DNA from 4 places in the Alteromonas sp. G4i13 genome. Region 3 is predicted to be linked to each of the others. Evidence: predicted binding sites of a transcription regulator. Region 3 holds the regulator's gene; each other region holds the start of a gene.
The links. Region 3 encodes LexA, which represses DNA repair genes until DNA is damaged. Its sites were predicted from a motif close to TACTGTATNNNNATACAGTA; they were not measured.

Region 1 (4,188 bases), on a different contig from region 3:
GGAAAAACGCATTAGAGCCTGTGTGGTCGCCGTGATAATGCGTGTTTATCACATACTTTGGCTTGTCACTCCCGAGCTCACCAAGCTGGGCCGCTATCTTTTCTGCAAGCGGCGCGAATTGATCGTCGATGATCAAAACACCGTCTTCCCCAGCAGATACGCCGATATTTCCACCTGCACCTGTAAGCATGTGCACAGAGCCTTTTATCGCTGTCGCTTTAACTTCGACATCGGCAAATCTATCTTGTGCATTTGCGGGATGAACCGATGAATAAATTAACGGGCTCGCAGCTAAGAGTGCGGCCATGATGTGGGCGCTAAAACGAGGGGCAGTTTTCATTATTATTTCCTTGTAAGAAGCCTGTTTATTAAAGACCTCTTACACTATGACCTAATTTTACAATTAGATCATTTTTTCATCATCAGGAATATTGCCAACATAAGCAAAACGGGGGAGTGTTTCTCCGTCTTTTTCAACCGACTCAACAAACATTTCTAGGGGACGAACCCAAAGCGCTTTCTCGCCGTAGCATGGGCGGTATACCACTAGCTTACTCTCATCTTCTGAATGCGTCGCCACTTCGTATACATCGTATAAATTACCTTTGTAATGCTTGTAGCGACCTGGGGTTTTAAGTTCTTTCGAGTCCATAACGTCCTTCATTAAAGTGTAAAAAATAGTAAGGGTTAGCCAACCGCTTTCATTTGCCAAAGATTAAATGGTCTTAGAAACTAAACTCTGTGGGATTGGCCTTTAATCGGGTAATACAAAACCGTCAGTCTATCGCATAGTATCAGTGCGTTAAGTATAACAAGTGGTTAGATTGAGGCTACTGCATGTTAGTACTTAACAAGTGAGCTTATTGGCTAAATCGGTTCAAAAGGTAACACCAATTGCTGTGTTGATTGATCGGCAGCAAGACCTATATGAACGCCAACAAGACGAATACCCCGCCCTGTTGCTCGTTCGAAGGCTTCCTGCATTAACGTGCGAAAATACGCTTCATCAAGCGTGGCACAGCGGTGCTCTACCGTAGTTAGTTGGAAGTCATTAAACTTAAGCTTAACGCCCTGCGTGCGAATACGTACCGGCTTCCCCGTTCGCTTCTTATGGCTTTCCATTCGCTCTTGAAGCTTTTCAAACAAGTGAGGCAAAAAGTCGATGCATTGCTCAATAGTGTGTATATCTTCACTTAGCGTGCGCTCTACGCCTATAGACTTGCGCTCTCGCGATACTGACAACTCTCGCTCATCAATACCATGAGCTCGCTCCCAAAGCACACTGCCAAATTTACCCAGCTCTTTTTGAATGCGCTCAAAAGGATACTGGCGAACATCGTTACACGTATTAAGCCCCATACGCTGAAGCTTTTGCATAGTAACTTTGCCCACGCCTGGAATTTTCTTTAGTGGCATTTCGCGTACAAACTCATCGAGCTTATCAGGAGTAATAACACAAATTCCATCGGGCTTATTTTCATCGCTCGCCACTTTCGCCACAAACTTACAAGGCGCAACACCCGCTGAAGCTGTAAGCCCAAGTTCATTTTTAATGCGTTCACGTATTTCTTCAGCAATTAACGTGGCGCTGCCACCGCAAAATTCACTGTTAGTCACGTCTAGGTAGGCTTCATCTAATGATAAAGGCTCAATGAGGTCGGTATAATCAGCAAATATCTTACGTATTTTTTGCGACTCGGCAGCGTACACATCCATGCGCCCTTTTACGAGGGTCAAGTTTGGGCATAGCTTTAAAGCATACGCTGTAGCCATAGCTGAGCGCACACCAAATTTACGGGCGGGATAGTTACAGGTAGAAATAACCCCTCGACGGTCGGCACTGCCGCCTATCGCAATGGGAATATCGCGCAAGGCTGGGTTGTCGCGCATTTCAACTGCGGCGTAAAAACAATCCATGTCGACGTGGATAATTTTTCGCATTACCTGCCTTTGTTCTTTACGTGCTTACGCAAAACTGTATAAAAAGACAGTATATTATTAAAAGCGTTTAATTACACTACCTCGTTATGGAATATTGATGAGATTAACGGGTCCTTAGTGTCTTATAAAAGGCAGGCGTTAAAACGAATGCATTTTATAAGGGAGGTTGACAGAACGAGAGTAGTCAATAAAAAACGGCGACACTCCAATGTGGAAGTGTCGCCGCTCAATCATATAAACGCCTAGAAGAGTATCAAAATTGACTCATGCGGAATTACCTACTTCGCTCGGCCCAACCAATACATTACCCGTGATGTCGCCATCATCACTTCCAGGCTTCCCTCAGCAGATTTTCTCGCATGTAAAGAGTGACTGCGGGCCGGACCAATCAACGCTGGGCTTTTCCAAATACTGATGCCTTCAACCGTCATTTCGCTGAGTTCAGAAGCACTGTAGTAGCTCCAATCATCGTCATGCGCCGTTGTCACAAGAAGTGTTTGTTCAGTAGCGGTTACTGGATTAGCTACCATGTCTACAATAACCTTACTCACCGAAACGTCTGATGTCTTAGTCAAACTAGTGTCAGTTACATCAAATATAACCAGTGATTGGTTCTGGTTGTTATAACAGGCCAGTTCAGCGGCAGCGTCACTATCAGCGTTAATAAAGGCAAGGCGCGCGCAAGAAATATCGGCGCTTGCCTGAATAGAGAAACCTGATGTTGTTGGCTTGAGTAATTGCGTTATGTTGTCGCCTTGAGAAAGCGCCACATATACATTGCCATTCATCGCGACAATATCAAAATCACGGAAATATTGAGGCATGGTGTAAGTGGCCAACATAGCTTGATTGTTCACGTCGACCGCTTTTAGTGTGCGACCATCAACATACACTGCATCATCGAAACCATCGTTATTGAAGTCGAATGCCTTAATAACTGAAACGTCGTTTGAATAATCGCCTGTAATCTCGTATTGAATAGAGAAATCATTTAATCGCATTGCGGCGAAGGCGCCATCATAGGTTTCTGCACTAGGTAGGAATAAATCACCAGCACCGTCATTGTTGTAATCGGTAGTTACAGCAATACTAGAGTTATCCCAGTTAGATGAAATCTCTTCACTCGTAATGTAATTCCCTGAGTTCTCCATTAGTAAGACCTTGGAGCCGTCATAACCGCTCCCCGTACTCGGCACGAAGAAAACAGCACGTTCGTCACCAGGATACAAATCTGCCCACCCAGCCGCGTTAAAGCTGTCTAGTTGATGTGTGGTTGCCGTCGTTTTTATTGTTGCAGAAGTGGCTGTGACATCTGCCGTTACGAGTAAATCTTCACCAGAAGAAGTAGTGCCAGTGCCCCATAACAGTTCGTTAAGGCCATCATTGTCGGCATCGCCAAGGGTCAGCGAGGTTGAACCGTGATCAACCATATCAACGCTAAATACTGAAGTGAGCGTATTATTAGACAGCTTCATGGCGTGGACGTTGCCCCATTGGCAGTCCCCTACAAGCAATACAGGGTTACTATCGTCAGTCAGTTTTCCTGCGCTAATGTCGCAAGTATTAAAATTCTCAACACTCGTAATTTGAGACTTGTCTTGTGCTGAGTATACATAGATGTAAGACCAACTGTCAGCGCCTACAATTTCATCAATACCGTCGCCATTTATATCGGCAACGGCAATGTGATGACTACCAAATCCTGAATTCAAAAACCACTGGTTTTCACCAGATCCAAGGTCATAGACCAAACCTGAATTGGTAACCAGTTCTAACTGAGTGTCGGAATCCACATTACCCAGAGCAATTTCATAGGTATCTTCAGCGGTAAACGTAAATAAAGGTGTTTCGGGCGAACTAAGATCTACCACCACAATATCACTGGCTTCGCCGTAATCACGTGATGAATACAGGTAGGCCAGTTCATCGTCACCATCATTATCTATGTCACCGAGAACAGCACTATGTATGTAATTATCAGTGGTGAAAATCGTTGTTGCCGTTTCGTCAATGTCGGTAACAACGGATACGCCGTGCTCAGATATCACTAAAATATCGGGATAATCATCGTTATCAAAATCAGTACTGAGAACTTGTTTTACTGCTCCACCTTGCTCGATTTTGTAGGGATACATCCAAGTTTGGTTGTAGCTGCCGTTTTGATAAGACAGCAAGAACACGCGATTTGCAGAATCGGTGGAGAGAACTTCATTGTCACCGTCGTGGTCGAAATCACCCACTACCATC
Region 2 (4,188 bases), on a different contig from region 3:
AAAAAGTCACGGCGATTTACAGATTTCATAACATTCTCCTTAAGAGATAGAAACGATAATGATTCTTTTTTATTCAGTGCCTTAAACGCAAAAACCTGCCCAAAGAGGCAGGTTTTGTTTCATGTTTAAATACTATCTCTTTTTGAAAAAAGATCGAACGAAATGTCGCATTTTCGCTTGATCCAGATTAAATAAACTTCAGAGTTACAACCTTAAGTATTGAATGTAAGACCGCTGGACAGTTTATTAGTTCACTTCACGGTTAACTTTACATCGGGCTTTGCATACGCAAATTGCGCAATTCGTTGTGTGCTGTGGTAGCTGTCTAGGCCTGAGATACAGGCCGTTTGCGCTTGCTCTATATCTGCATAGCCGTCTGAATCTATTATTTGCTCAGGAACGTAGAGCTCCTGGATTTCGCCAATAACCATTTCGGTTTCATTAAGCAAAGTAAAATGCTGTGCTACTTTTAAGCCCATTTTAATTTCACTTTCTTTGACATACGGCGCACTGAAGGACTCACTGATCTGCGCGGTTAACCCAACGGCTTCAAATTCACTTTCATCTGGCGCATAGCGGGCTGATGTTTGGTGGGCTTTGTCGACCCAGTCAACAGACACGTGATTTAGCGTATAAAAGCCCTGCTGTTTTATATTGCTTAACGTATCTCGCGTGACGGTATGTGGACGCATGATCATGCCAATGAGAGGCGGGTTTGCACCGACATGAACAATAGAGCTCACTATAGCCAAATTGTTTGTAACGCCGTTTGTTGTACCCACCAAAGTCGCCGATTTAAAACCAGACAAACTATTAATTAGGTTTGCGCGGTAGCGCTGTGCAAGGGCGTCTATATCACCGCGGGTAAACTGCTTAGTCATTCTCTCTTTCTGCCTCTATCTGAATGTCATCACCGTGCTGATAAGCAGTAAGCTCAATGGGCTGACAACACACTTGGCAGTCGAGCACCTGTACTTGGCCAACATCGTTAATTTCATCTATTTCAACATCATTTGGGGCCATACAGTAAGGACAGGAAAAGCCCATGGAACGAGTTAAACTCATATTTAAATGCCTTTGTAATCACTAATGCTATTTGTTACGTAATGCAAAGACGAGTGGATTTTCTTTTAGACACGCCCCTTGTATCTGATTTTAAGAGAAAAGGACAAGACTGCCATTTGACGCTTATGAGTAATCAGAAAACTGGGTGCACAAATAATAGATGTGATAGACGAAAAAGGTGACCTTGTGGCAAATAAAGTTGGTCAATGCCCGTGCTGTAATAGAGAAACTCGCCTTACTTACCATCATCTTATTCCGCGAAAAATGCACAGGCGTACCTATTTTAAAAAGCACTTTAGCAAAGCGGAGCTTCAGGACGGCATTTACATTTGCAGACAATGTCACAGCGGTATACATCGATTTTATGATGAGATGACGTTGGCCAAACACTACTTCAATTTGCAGCGTTTATTGGCAGATGCGCAGCTTTCTTCGTTCTTTCATTGGGTGTCTAAACAGCGCGTACGCGTGTAAAAGTACACGCTGTGCACTATTAGCAGCAGATGTGATACCCAATCGCGGAGGATTTAATTTGATTCGCGTGGCTGTATAAATATACACTATTGGTGTTTTCATAGCCAAAGATACCTCATGCGAAAAGATTTACCGCCACGTTATTACCTTACACACTTTCACGAGTTCCTTGGGTTCTTTGAGGGTGCTAGCAGGGCGCTTCTAAGTGACGAAGCCACTGACTTTGTTAGGCGTTTTAAAGCGTTGGACGATGACAAACAGTGTATTGTTGTGCGCGCTGCAAATCGCAAGTACGCAGTGATTGACAGGACGCAGTTCAATTATAGCGAAATCGCTGTGCCACAAGAGCAAATAGATTGGCTTACCGACAACGGCTGGTTTGGTGACCTTACCCACGCTTCGCTTAATGACATCGCAGGTGTCTTGACCAAAGATGCTCTGCTTGAGCTACTTGCTGAATACGGCAGTATTCAGGGGCTCGCATCTCTCACCAAGCCTAAACTCGTGACGTTGCTTAATGAACATATCGAAGCTAGAGGCTGGCCAGAGCGCTTTTCGCTAGATAACTACTTAGTGTGCTTGTTCGACGATGCACTTCGCTATTTGCTGTTTATCTATTTTGGTAACACCAAAAGCCGTCTAAATCAGTTTTCTATGCGCGATTTAGGCGTAATGAGAACCCGTTCTGATTCCGTAACGGATACGGCGCGTTTTGAAACTAAAAGCGACGCCCAAGCGTCATGGTTTTACGCTAACCATTACAGCCAGTTAGCTTTTTATAACGATGATATGTTGCTTGCCATTGCCGAAGGTGAACTGCCCATTACAGAAGGTGTGTCGGCCTGTTTTTATCGCGACCAGTTTCTCTATGCATTAGGCCTAAAAGTACTGATGTTTGATAGAGCGAAAGGGCTAGAAGTATTGAAAGCGGCGCAAAGCGATAAGGCAAAAGAAAAGTGGTTAAGAGAGAGCTACAAGGACGGAAATGAAAATAGTGTTAAACAGACCCTTGAAGAGATAATTGATAATCCGCAATCGGATACGCTGTTAGCATTTGCAGAAGATTTCTATGCCCGTAAATACCACAAAAAACGCACCAGCACGGTTACCGACATGCTTCGCAATGCTAGCCGTACACTGGATATTGACGTAAGCCAAAATCAACAGGTTGAGCGTGGTGTGCTGGCGCATTATGCAAGGCGCGGCATTGAAGGCTGGCGCACGGAAAACCGATTATGGCGCAGTTTGTTCGGCCTTACCTTTTGGAAGCAACTTTACGAAGAAGACACGCTGGTTACGGAGTTTGATCGCAGACCATTATCGCTTAAACAGAATAACTTTTACGCTAAGTTTGAACACAGTATTGAAGCGTTGTTACAGGCGCTTGATAGCAAAGAAAAACTGCGTTTTCACATTCACAAAATGGCCACGATGCACTATGGCAAAGTTAATAGCCTGTTTATGTGGTCTAGTCATTTGCTTACGCCTATAGAAGCGCTAATTGAGCATGGTTCGCTAGATTCGATTTATGCTTTACTTCGCATGATGTGCAAAGACTTTGAGAGCCTCCGAGATGGCTTCCCCGATATCATGGTATTTGACGGCGCACTTCGCTTTGAAGAAATCAAAGCGCCTGGCGATCAGCTTCGCCGAAATCAGCTGGTTTCAATTCAACGTTTGCAGCAAGCTGGATTTGACGTTGCGGTAACAACAGTGAAATGGATACGCGACCCAGCACAGCCTTATGTTGTGGTAGATATAGAGACCACTGGAGGAAACAGCAGCTACAACCGGATTACCGAAATAGGTATGGTAAAACTTGTTGGTGGGAAAGAGGTAGACAGGTTTCAAACCCTGTTAAATCCGCAGCGCCGCATTCCTAGCAACATTACCCGCCTTACTGGAATTTCGGATGACATGGTGGCAGATGCTCCGCTTTTTGCTGAAGTAGCGGAACACGTGGCAAATTTCACCGAAGACGCTGTGTTCGTGGCTCACAACGTAAACTTTGACTATGGGTTCATCAAGCAAGAGTTTGCAAGACTAGAGCAAAGTTTCAGGCGACCCAAAATGTGTACCGTTCGTGAAATGCGTCGCACCTATCCTGGGCTGCCTTCTTACTCGCTGGCAAACTTAACAAAGCATTTTCACATAGAAATGGAGCAGCATCACCGCGCGCTGAGCGATGCGAAAGCCGCCGCCGAGTTGTTGAAGCTAGCGTTTGAAAAAGACGATGAGCAAGTGAGCGTTTAAGTCGGCCACTAATTGTTTGTAAGTTTAGTGTACTTGAACTGAACAAAATGAGCCGAAAATAAGTATGTAGTGGGGTTAAACACGCATATTGAGATGTAAGAAATGGCATTAACTGAAGAACAAGAATCACGGGTAATTGAAATGGCGTGGGAAGACCGTACGCCTTTCGAGGCAATAGAGCGTTTATACGGGCTGCCTGAAAAAGATGTGATAAAGCTTATGCGTAAAAATCTCAAACCGAAAACCTTCAAGAACTGGCGAGAGCGCGTGTCGGGTAGAAAAACCAAACATGCCAGCCTGCGCCCTGAAGGTGTGGACAGAGGATACTGCCCCTCTCAGTACAAATTTAAAGGCGCTAATAAGTAGCGTGTAGAAGCCTTTCCTATAGAAGCGGAA
Region 3 (4,188 bases):
TTATTTCTGGCTTATTTTACGACATCAATGGTGACGGAGTTGATGAAGTTGCTTATTTATATGGGAGCGAATATTACAATGCGACTTCTATTGCCATTGTAGATGTTCGCACAGGTGAGCAGTTGCAACAGTACGATATTGACAGCGTCAATAACCTTGCTTTTGGTAACGTAGATGACGACGCATCGATAGAAATGGTAACGAACAATGGTTATGTATTTGATATCGAAAGCGGTGCCAACCAATGGCTATACGGTAGCGGGTTCAGCGACGCATTTGTTGTGCTGGGTGATATGAATAACGATGGTGTAGATGAAATCATCGGTGCCGATAGTTGGAATGATATCTCAATCTACTCAGCAGTATCGAAAAGCAGTTTGGCAACGGCGGAACATGGTGACATTTGTGATATCGCCTATAGTAAAGAAAGCCCAGCTACAGAAGGAATAGTGGTTGTCTCCGAGTGTCAGTGGGGACAAGTTAGAGGTTTTGCATTAGAAGCGGGACAAATCTCTGAGCAGTGGGCTCTTAACCACAACACTTACAGTGGCATGTCACTTCTCATTGACGATTTAGACAATGACAATGTGGACGACATTATTTGGACTGGTGAGAATCAAATTTTAGTAGCGCAACAAGATGCCAACGGTGAATATGCCTTATCAGATATAAAAGGTGCGCCGCGCGCGAGTAGATATCATGCCGCGGGTTGGGCACCTTATGGCGATAATGATGAAAGAGCCGTCTTTGTTAGCGATACAAGTAGTTACGAATCATCTATTCAGATTTTATCGGTAGATAAAGAGGATAACTTTGCGATAAGTGCTGAGGTTGGCGAAGATGTCTATAACTATAGCAAACCGGTCGTTACAGACTACAACAATGACGGTGTGGGTGAGTTACTAATAGGGGCACTGGATTATAGTTCGTCGTTTAATGTCGTGAGACTTACAGATAACGCTATTCAGTGGACACTGAACAATAATCAGAATAGTGAAATTTCGTTTATTGAAGCCATTGACGTAAATAACGATAGTTACGCCGATGCAGTTATTATTGAGAACAATCGACTTAAAGCGTTTGATATCGAGAATCAGGTGCTTATCGACTCAATCATTAACGATTTTTCAATTAATGCGCTTGCTGCCTCTGAAAAAGACGGTGTGCATTATTTTGCTGTTGGGGGCTATAGTTCGCTCAAGCTCTATAAAATGCAGGATGGTGAATTTGTTGGATTGAATGAATTGGAAACCAATTGTGACCAATTGCTCACGGTAAATTTTGATAGTGATAGCGAACTTGAATTTGCGTGTTTAAATAGAAACTACAACACCATCAATGTTTATGACGTGGCGAGCGATGCATTAGAACTCAAAGACGCTATAGCACCGTCATTCTACCCTCAGTATATAGCGGCTGTTCCAACGACGTCGTCTAATCAGTCGATTCTCGCTATCTACCAGCCTAACGAGAATGACTATTCGTACAATTATTATGACAGCATCGCATATCGCGTGGTTGAGGTTGATAATAAAGGCAATGTGGTGTGGCAAAGCCCTGGACTTGGGCTCGATAATGTTGAAGGCATGCGCACACGTCAAAATAGTGATGGGGAGCTGGAGTTACAAATTAGTAACCCGAACATGGCTCTTCTCGTAAAATAAGAGGAAAGCACTTGTCGTAGGCTATTGCAGATCGCAAAAGACGCGGCAAGTGCTTGTTATTTAGTTTTAGGTGTATATACTTACAGGAACTGTATGAACAGACAGGTCTTTTATGCGCCCACTCACAGCTCGACAAACCGAAGTTTTAGAACTTATTAAAACAACCATGTTAGAAACGGGAATGCCGCCTACTCGTGCGGAAATAGCCCGTCAGCTTGGCTTTCGTTCTGCTAATGCAGCAGAGGAACATTTGAAAGCATTGGCGCGTAAAGGCGTGATTGAAATTTTGCCTGGTACGTCTCGTGGCATTAAGCTCAATATCCCTCTTGATAACGACGCACAAGAAGAAGAAGGCCTACCGTTAATTGGGCGTGTTGCAGCCGGTGAGCCGATCTTGGCGCAAGAGCATGTTGAATCGCACTACAAAGTCGATCCTGCACTGTTTCAACCCCATGCCGACTTTTTGCTACGCGTTAACGGTATGAGCATGAAAGACATTGGTATTTTAGACGGTGATCTTCTCGCTGTTCATCGCACCACTGATGTTCACAACGGTCAGGTGGTTGTGGCGCGTGTAGATGAAGACGTCACCGTAAAGCGTCTAGAGAAACGCGGGCGTGAAGTATTGCTTCATGCTGAGAATGATGAGTTTGCACCAATAAAAGTTGATTTAGCGACTGAACATTTTGCGATAGAAGGCATTGCGGTGGGTGTGATCAGAAACGCTGACTGGATGTAGTATTTTAGCTTGTTTGTATAAAAGCGGCGCGTTAGCCGCTTTTTTTATGTCTTTTGTTCCTGTTTTTTTCTTCAATCTGCCAACTTAGGTTTTATCCTGCCTAGCAAACCTGTTGGTTTTCTGCGCGCTTATTTTTATCATTACTCACGTTATTCTTTCTATGAATGCTTCAAGTATTTTCCATTTTTTATTTTGAATTTTGTTTGAAATCGACATTGAGTCATCGATTACTTATTGATTTCTTAACTAGTTAGTCGAGCATTTACTTTAACCCCGTGTTCAAAATGCCTGTTTGATTCCAAGGGCATCCCACAGCAATGGCTTTCTCTTTTTGCACGTGAAATCCCCCGCGACCATTTTAGTAAATGATTAAAAATTAACCACTTCGTTAAATTTTTAATAGAAAAGACTAGACGGCGCGACATTATTGCGCAATTCTTATACAGAGATTAACAAAATAATAACAATGACTCTAAATTTGTTTTACAAGTTGAGGTTATGGGTCAATCGTTCGCAAACCATTTGGTAGGGCATCGCGCAAATTAATCAGCGTCTTTGACCACGCCATTACGGAGGTGCTGAGTGAAACAACTAACGACCGTTTTCGCAAAATGGTGTTCTAGTATACCAATTTTGCTTTTTTCCCCTTTGCTTTTTGCGCAAGAAGCAAGCGAAGAAGCCTCTTCGCTTAATTTGAGACGCGGTGCTACCGACATCAGTGGGCAGGTATACGACCTCCATATGTTGATGTTCTTCATTTGTGTAGGTATCGCGGTTGTAGTTTTTGGCGTGATGTTCGCCTCAATGTATCTACATAGAAAGTCCCGTGGCGCCAAGCCAGCTAATTTTCACGAAAACGTGAAGGTGGAAATTGCTTGGACCGTTATTCCTTTCCTTATTCTTATTTTCATGGCGGTACCCGCAGCGAATACCCTAATTGCTATGGAAGACACGTCTGAGCCTGACATGACGGTGTTAGTAACAGGCTCTCAATGGAAATGGCATTACAAGTACATGGATAGCGATGTAGAGTTTTATTCTTTACTCGCCACTCAGCGCGAGCAAATAGAAAACAAATTTCAGAAAACAGATAACTACCTGCTGGAAGTTGACCGTCCCTTGGTTATTCCTACTGGGAAAAAAGTACGCTTTCTTATTACCTCTGACGACGTTATCCACTCTTGGTGGGTTCCTGACTTTGCCGTGAAAAAAGATGCCAACCCCGGCTTTATTAACGAGTCTTGGGCCAAGGTGAATGAGCCGGGTATTTATCGCGGACAGTGCGCAGAGCTTTGTGGTAAAGACCATGGCTATATGCCGGTTGTGGTAATTGCTAAAGAACCCGCCGAGTTTGAAAAGTGGATGGGCGAACAAGAAGAGATTGTTCGTAAAGCAAAAGAAGAAGAGCAGCGTCTACTTTCTATGAATATGTCTATGGATGAACTGATGAAAGAGGGCGAGCGAGTATACAACGCAACGTGCGCTGCTTGCCATATGCCAAATGGTGAAGGTTTACCTGGCGTGTTCCCGGCATTAAAAGGCAGCAAAATGGCGCTGGAGGATCAGCAGGGCCATATTGACATAGTGCTTCATGGTAAGTCGGGGACGGCCATGCAAGCGTTTGGAAAAATGCTAAGTCTTAAGGAAATTGCCGCAGTTATTACATACGAGCGAAATGCTTGGGGAAATAAAACTGGCGATATGGTTCAAGCCAAAGATGTAAACGCAGTGGCAAACGGAAACTAGGAGCAGACAATGAGCAAAGCAACTGAAGTTATTTCGCCA
Region 4 (4,188 bases), on a different contig from region 3:
TATCTTATATGCATCGCGTTTTACTGCTTTAGCCAGCACGTTGAGACGCAACACATCTTCGTCAGTTTTTAAGTGAATAAGGTTTCTGTTTTCGAAAACTACTCGCCATAAAACGCGGTAACATAAAGCGAAACGATCGGTGGCTTGGTGGCATAACGCATACTTCAACAGCGTTAAAACTGATCGGGGAATTCTGTAATTCGTTTGGCTTTCACCAATAGCGTTGGCCGAATCGGTCACGGCAAACAAGTCGTCTTGGTTAGATTGCGAAGTTTGCCATGTAACGTTCTCCGGAGGTATGTGTTGGGCTAGACATTCTCTCGATGCTTTTCGCCATTCGTCGTATCCGGGCACTGATGAAATTGTTACTTTTTTCATTGTGGTACCAATTAGATTAGGCGCTGAACAATTCAAACTGTTTTGGTTGTTTAAATTGTTGTTCAAAGTTACTGCTATCGAGCAAATGGATAGCGGGGGAATAATCACTAACAGTAATGAACGGTTTTAATTTTTGTAAGGGTAAACGCATTTTTGTGAGATCGAACCAGCTAAGCTTTGTGTAACGTCGAATAGCCAAAATTTTTTGTACTGTGCGTGCTCCCAGTCCAGGAACTCGCAATAAAAGTAGCTTGTCAGCTTTGTTTAAATCGATGGGAAATATGTGGCGATTGCGTAGCGCCCACGCAAGCTTGGGGTCGTGCTCCATATCTAGCATGTCGTTGTGTACGATTTCATCTAAACCAAATCCATAAAAGCGCAAGAGCCAATCGGCCTGATAAAGTCGGTGTTCACGGATAAGTGGCGCCGGTTTAAGAGGCAAGACTTCAGACGCATCTGGGATGGGCGAAAATGCAGAATAGTAAACGCGCCGCAATTTTTGTTGACCATACAGTTTGACACTCGTGCCAAGGATAACTTTATCATTTGAGTCATCGGCGCCTATGATCATCTGAGTGGACTGTCCGCCAGGAGCAAAGCGAGGTGGGCGTTTGCCCGAGTAGGTTTTATCTACTTTGTGTTCATTTATTTTGTCTTTCAATGTATTCATTGAACCGTGAATTTCACCAAGGTCTTTTTCCGGGGCGTATTTGTTCAACGAATTTTGTGTCGGCATTTCGATGTTTATACTTAGCCTATCTGCATATAAGCCAGCTTCAGCCTGTAGTTCAGGAGATGCATTCGGAATGGTCTTAAGATGAATGTATCCTTTAAATCCGTGATCAATGCGAAGAGACTTCGCGATGCGTACCATGCTCTCCATAGTCAGGTCAGGAGAGCCGACAATACCGGAACTTAAAAATAATCCCTCAATGTAGTTACGCTTATAAAAATTAAGCGTTAAATCAACCGTTTCTTTAACGGTAAAACGCGCTCGTTGAACGTTGCTAGATACCCTATTGATGCAGTAATGGCAATCGTATATGCAATAGTTGGTCATTAGGATCTTAAGTAATGATACGCATCGACCATCAGGGGTAAAGCTGTGACATATCCCTGACCCTCCTGTGAGCGAACCTATTCCTGTTTTGTCACTTTTACCTGCTTTTCGTTTACCGGCGGAGCCACTTGCGCAAGAAGCGTCATACTTAGCGGCATCTGAAAGAATTTCGAGTTTTTGAATGAGTTTGTCATGCATCGCAAATGGTCACTTTCTCTAGGCAAATGTACGTGGTAGACGGTCTGAAAAAAAACAAGATTCCATACCAGTACTTTGCTTGTTGTGGTATACCTCAATACTGTATAAGTGTACAGTATTAAGGGGAGTGAGTTTATTAAATTTGAAAGGAAAATTTTATCTTGCTGTGTGTAGAAAGTACCTTATACAACTTTAGTATAAGTTTTGGGTTGATCTAAATTACTGAAAAATAAAGATTAACTATATGGTGCGGAAGGTGCATATGGTTAAGTAGATATGAGTGAATTACTTGATGTATTGAATAGACGAAAGTTTGTATTGTCAGGCAGAAAACATCTGCTGCAACGTGAAAGCTAGAAACTTAAATAGTCGAATGACTCAATACATTGGTGATAAATACTTCTAATTAAGTGGATTGTAGCGAGCTTATCGATACAAGTGCAAAATCGTTCAAGGAGTGGGGCATGAACTTTTTAAAGTGGGTTTATTCAGGCTTAGTGGTATCAGCAATCATTGTTATAGTCGGTGTAATTGGGCAAGGAAAGCTATCCGTAAGCCAAGCATCAGCTGATGACGAACAGCGCCCCGTTCACATGGATATTCAAAAAGTACAGCGCAACTTCTCATTGGTAGAATTTGATTTGTCGAAAAAGGCACATCTATTGAGAAAAACGCGTCTAGAGCACTACATTGCACAGGCTAAGCAAGCCGATTTAAGAGGTTGGAAATTTAAGCGTGATGAGTTTGTTGAGCGCGCCGAAAATATTCTAAATCATCATCTTACTCAATACGCGAATGATGTTAGTCAAGATGCGGAAACTTATACCGCTCAAGCAATCTAATACAAAGGCTATACATGAAAACACGCCCTACATTCTTACAATGTAGGGCGCGTTTTTCGTTTGAGTGTTTTCCAAATTTATTCCGATAGCGCAGAAATATAAGCTCTTACCACTTTTTCAACAAAGGCCTGACAATCTTTGGCCGTGGTTGGGTCATATTCACCATGGTTGGTAATGTTGTTCGACAATACGCGAATACCTAAAAAGGGAACGTGGTAGGCATGTGCAATCTGCGCTGCAGAAGCGGTTTCCATTTCTTCCACACTCGTTCCCATATTCTTATGGAGCCATGCTATTCGATCTAACTCGTTATTCCAAAAGTTACCGCTGCCAATCGTTCCTTTAACGACGTTCCCGCGTTTGTACTGCTTGGATAGCGATAGAGCTAGGTTGATGAGCTGTTTGTCTCCTAAATAAAAACGCAACTTTTCTGCGTCCTTGGCGCTACTCCCTTCTCCCGCGCTGCCTTCTGACGCCATAAGATCCATCGGCAGCCAATTAAACGGTTGAGAACCTTCTCCTTGAGCCAGCTTGGGCGTTTTAAAATTGGATGCATTAATACTGCGTTCGCCAAGAACAATATCACCAACTTTTAAGGAAGGATCGTGGCCACCTGATGTTCCCTGATTGATGATAAGGCGAGGGTGGTATCTCTCTATGCCAATAGCGGTGGCGGCCGCAGTATTTTCTAAACCCTTACCGGTTTTAGCTACCACAATGGGGTACCCGTTTAGTGTCCCTTTATAGAATACCGCATTACCTGAATACTCTGTTGTAGTGTTATCCAAAAGCGCAGCAAAGTATTCGGCTTCAATGGGCATGGGGCCTTGAATCATTATTGGCTGTAACGGAGCGTTCTGTGAAGCTACTTCTACACGCTTCATGGTGTGTACGTGCTGTGTATTTGCCCATACGCTATGAGTGAAAAGTGCCAAGAGCGTTATAATTGCTGAAAAACGTGTGTAGTGATTGAAAACGAGCTGCATGTCTATCCTTATTTTTGTCGTTGTTGTCCCGAGGAGTGTTAACGAATTCTCGTTGTTTTGTTGGATATGTTTTTTGTAATTTTGATACTGACTTAGTTGAGTGTTCTTATTATAAGCGTCAGCTTACCACTGCTTTAGTAAATTACAGGCAAAAAAAAGCGAAGCATTTGCTTCGCTTTAATAGTGTATACGTTGCTATTCGACTTCTACGATTTTAAGGGTATTGGTCGCGCCCACTTTTTCCATTTCATCGCCGTAAGTCAGGATGATACTGTCGCCGCTTTTCACTAACCCTTTCTCTTTAAGTGATGCAATGACATCGTACTTCAATTTGCCAGGTTCACTGTTTGAAGAGTCAAAGAAAACCGGCTTAACGCCGCGGCAAAGCGCCATCGTGTTAAGCGTTGATTCGTGACGAGACATCGCAATAATTGGCAGAGATGTAGTAATGCGAGACATTAACGTTGGTGTAGTTCCACTTTCAGTTAAACCTACAATCGCTTTAACACTTGGCAAGTGGTTCGCGGCGTAAACCGCAGACAGAGCAATTGACTCGCTAGTAGAAGAAAACTGCTGATCCATGCGGTGCTTGGAAATTTTAACGCTAGGATGTGTTTCCGCGCCTTCACAAACACGAGCCATAGCTGCAACTGTTTCAATAGGGAAATTACCCGCCGCTGTTTCAGCTGAAAGCATTACCGCGTCAGTGCCGTCTAGTACAGCG

Region 1: the regulator LexA is predicted to act here: its motif matches at 1,974-1,993, upstream of dinB (DNA polymerase IV).
Region 2: the regulator LexA is predicted to act here: its motif matches at 1,609-1,628, upstream of ACFI6J_RS15190 (exonuclease domain-containing protein).
Region 4: the regulator LexA is predicted to act here: its motif matches at 1,735-1,754, upstream of ACFI6J_RS07530 (putative DNA modification/repair radical SAM protein).

Annotation. Positions count from the first base shown of each region.
Region 1 covers NZ_JBHNYX010000020.1:54,651-58,838, reverse strand. The annotation lists gene ACFI6J_RS11615 (MBL fold metallo-hydrolase) at 1-340, opposite strand, end outside; gene ACFI6J_RS11610 (DUF1653 domain-containing protein) at 404-652, opposite strand; gene dinB (DNA polymerase IV) at 868-1,941, opposite strand; gene ACFI6J_RS11600 (FG-GAP repeat domain-containing protein) at 2,220-4,188, opposite strand, start outside.
Region 2 covers NZ_JBHNYX010000032.1:13,007-17,194, reverse strand. The annotation lists gene ACFI6J_RS15210 (high-potential iron-sulfur protein) at 1-29, opposite strand, end outside; gene ACFI6J_RS15205 (flavin reductase family protein) at 252-881, opposite strand; gene ACFI6J_RS15200 (zinc ribbon domain-containing protein) at 874-1,065, opposite strand; gene ACFI6J_RS15195 (hypothetical protein) at 1,252-1,539, shown strand; gene ACFI6J_RS15190 (exonuclease domain-containing protein) at 1,657-3,792, shown strand; gene ACFI6J_RS15185 (TIGR03643 family protein) at 3,895-4,158, shown strand.
Region 3 covers NZ_JBHNYX010000006.1:89,808-93,995, forward strand. The annotation lists gene ACFI6J_RS04375 (COG1470 family protein) at 1-1,664, shown strand, start outside; gene lexA (transcriptional repressor LexA) at 1,777-2,403, shown strand; gene coxB (cytochrome c oxidase subunit II) at 2,986-4,149, shown strand; gene ctaD (cytochrome c oxidase subunit I) at 4,159-4,188, shown strand, end outside.
Region 4 covers NZ_JBHNYX010000011.1:70,230-74,417, reverse strand. The annotation lists gene ACFI6J_RS07535 (TIGR03915 family putative DNA repair protein) at 1-378, opposite strand, end outside; gene ACFI6J_RS07530 (putative DNA modification/repair radical SAM protein) at 395-1,636, opposite strand; gene ACFI6J_RS07525 (hypothetical protein) at 2,101-2,478, shown strand; gene ACFI6J_RS07520 (5'-methylthioadenosine/S-adenosylhomocysteine nucleosidase) at 2,556-3,464, opposite strand; gene pyk (pyruvate kinase) at 3,660-4,188, opposite strand, start outside.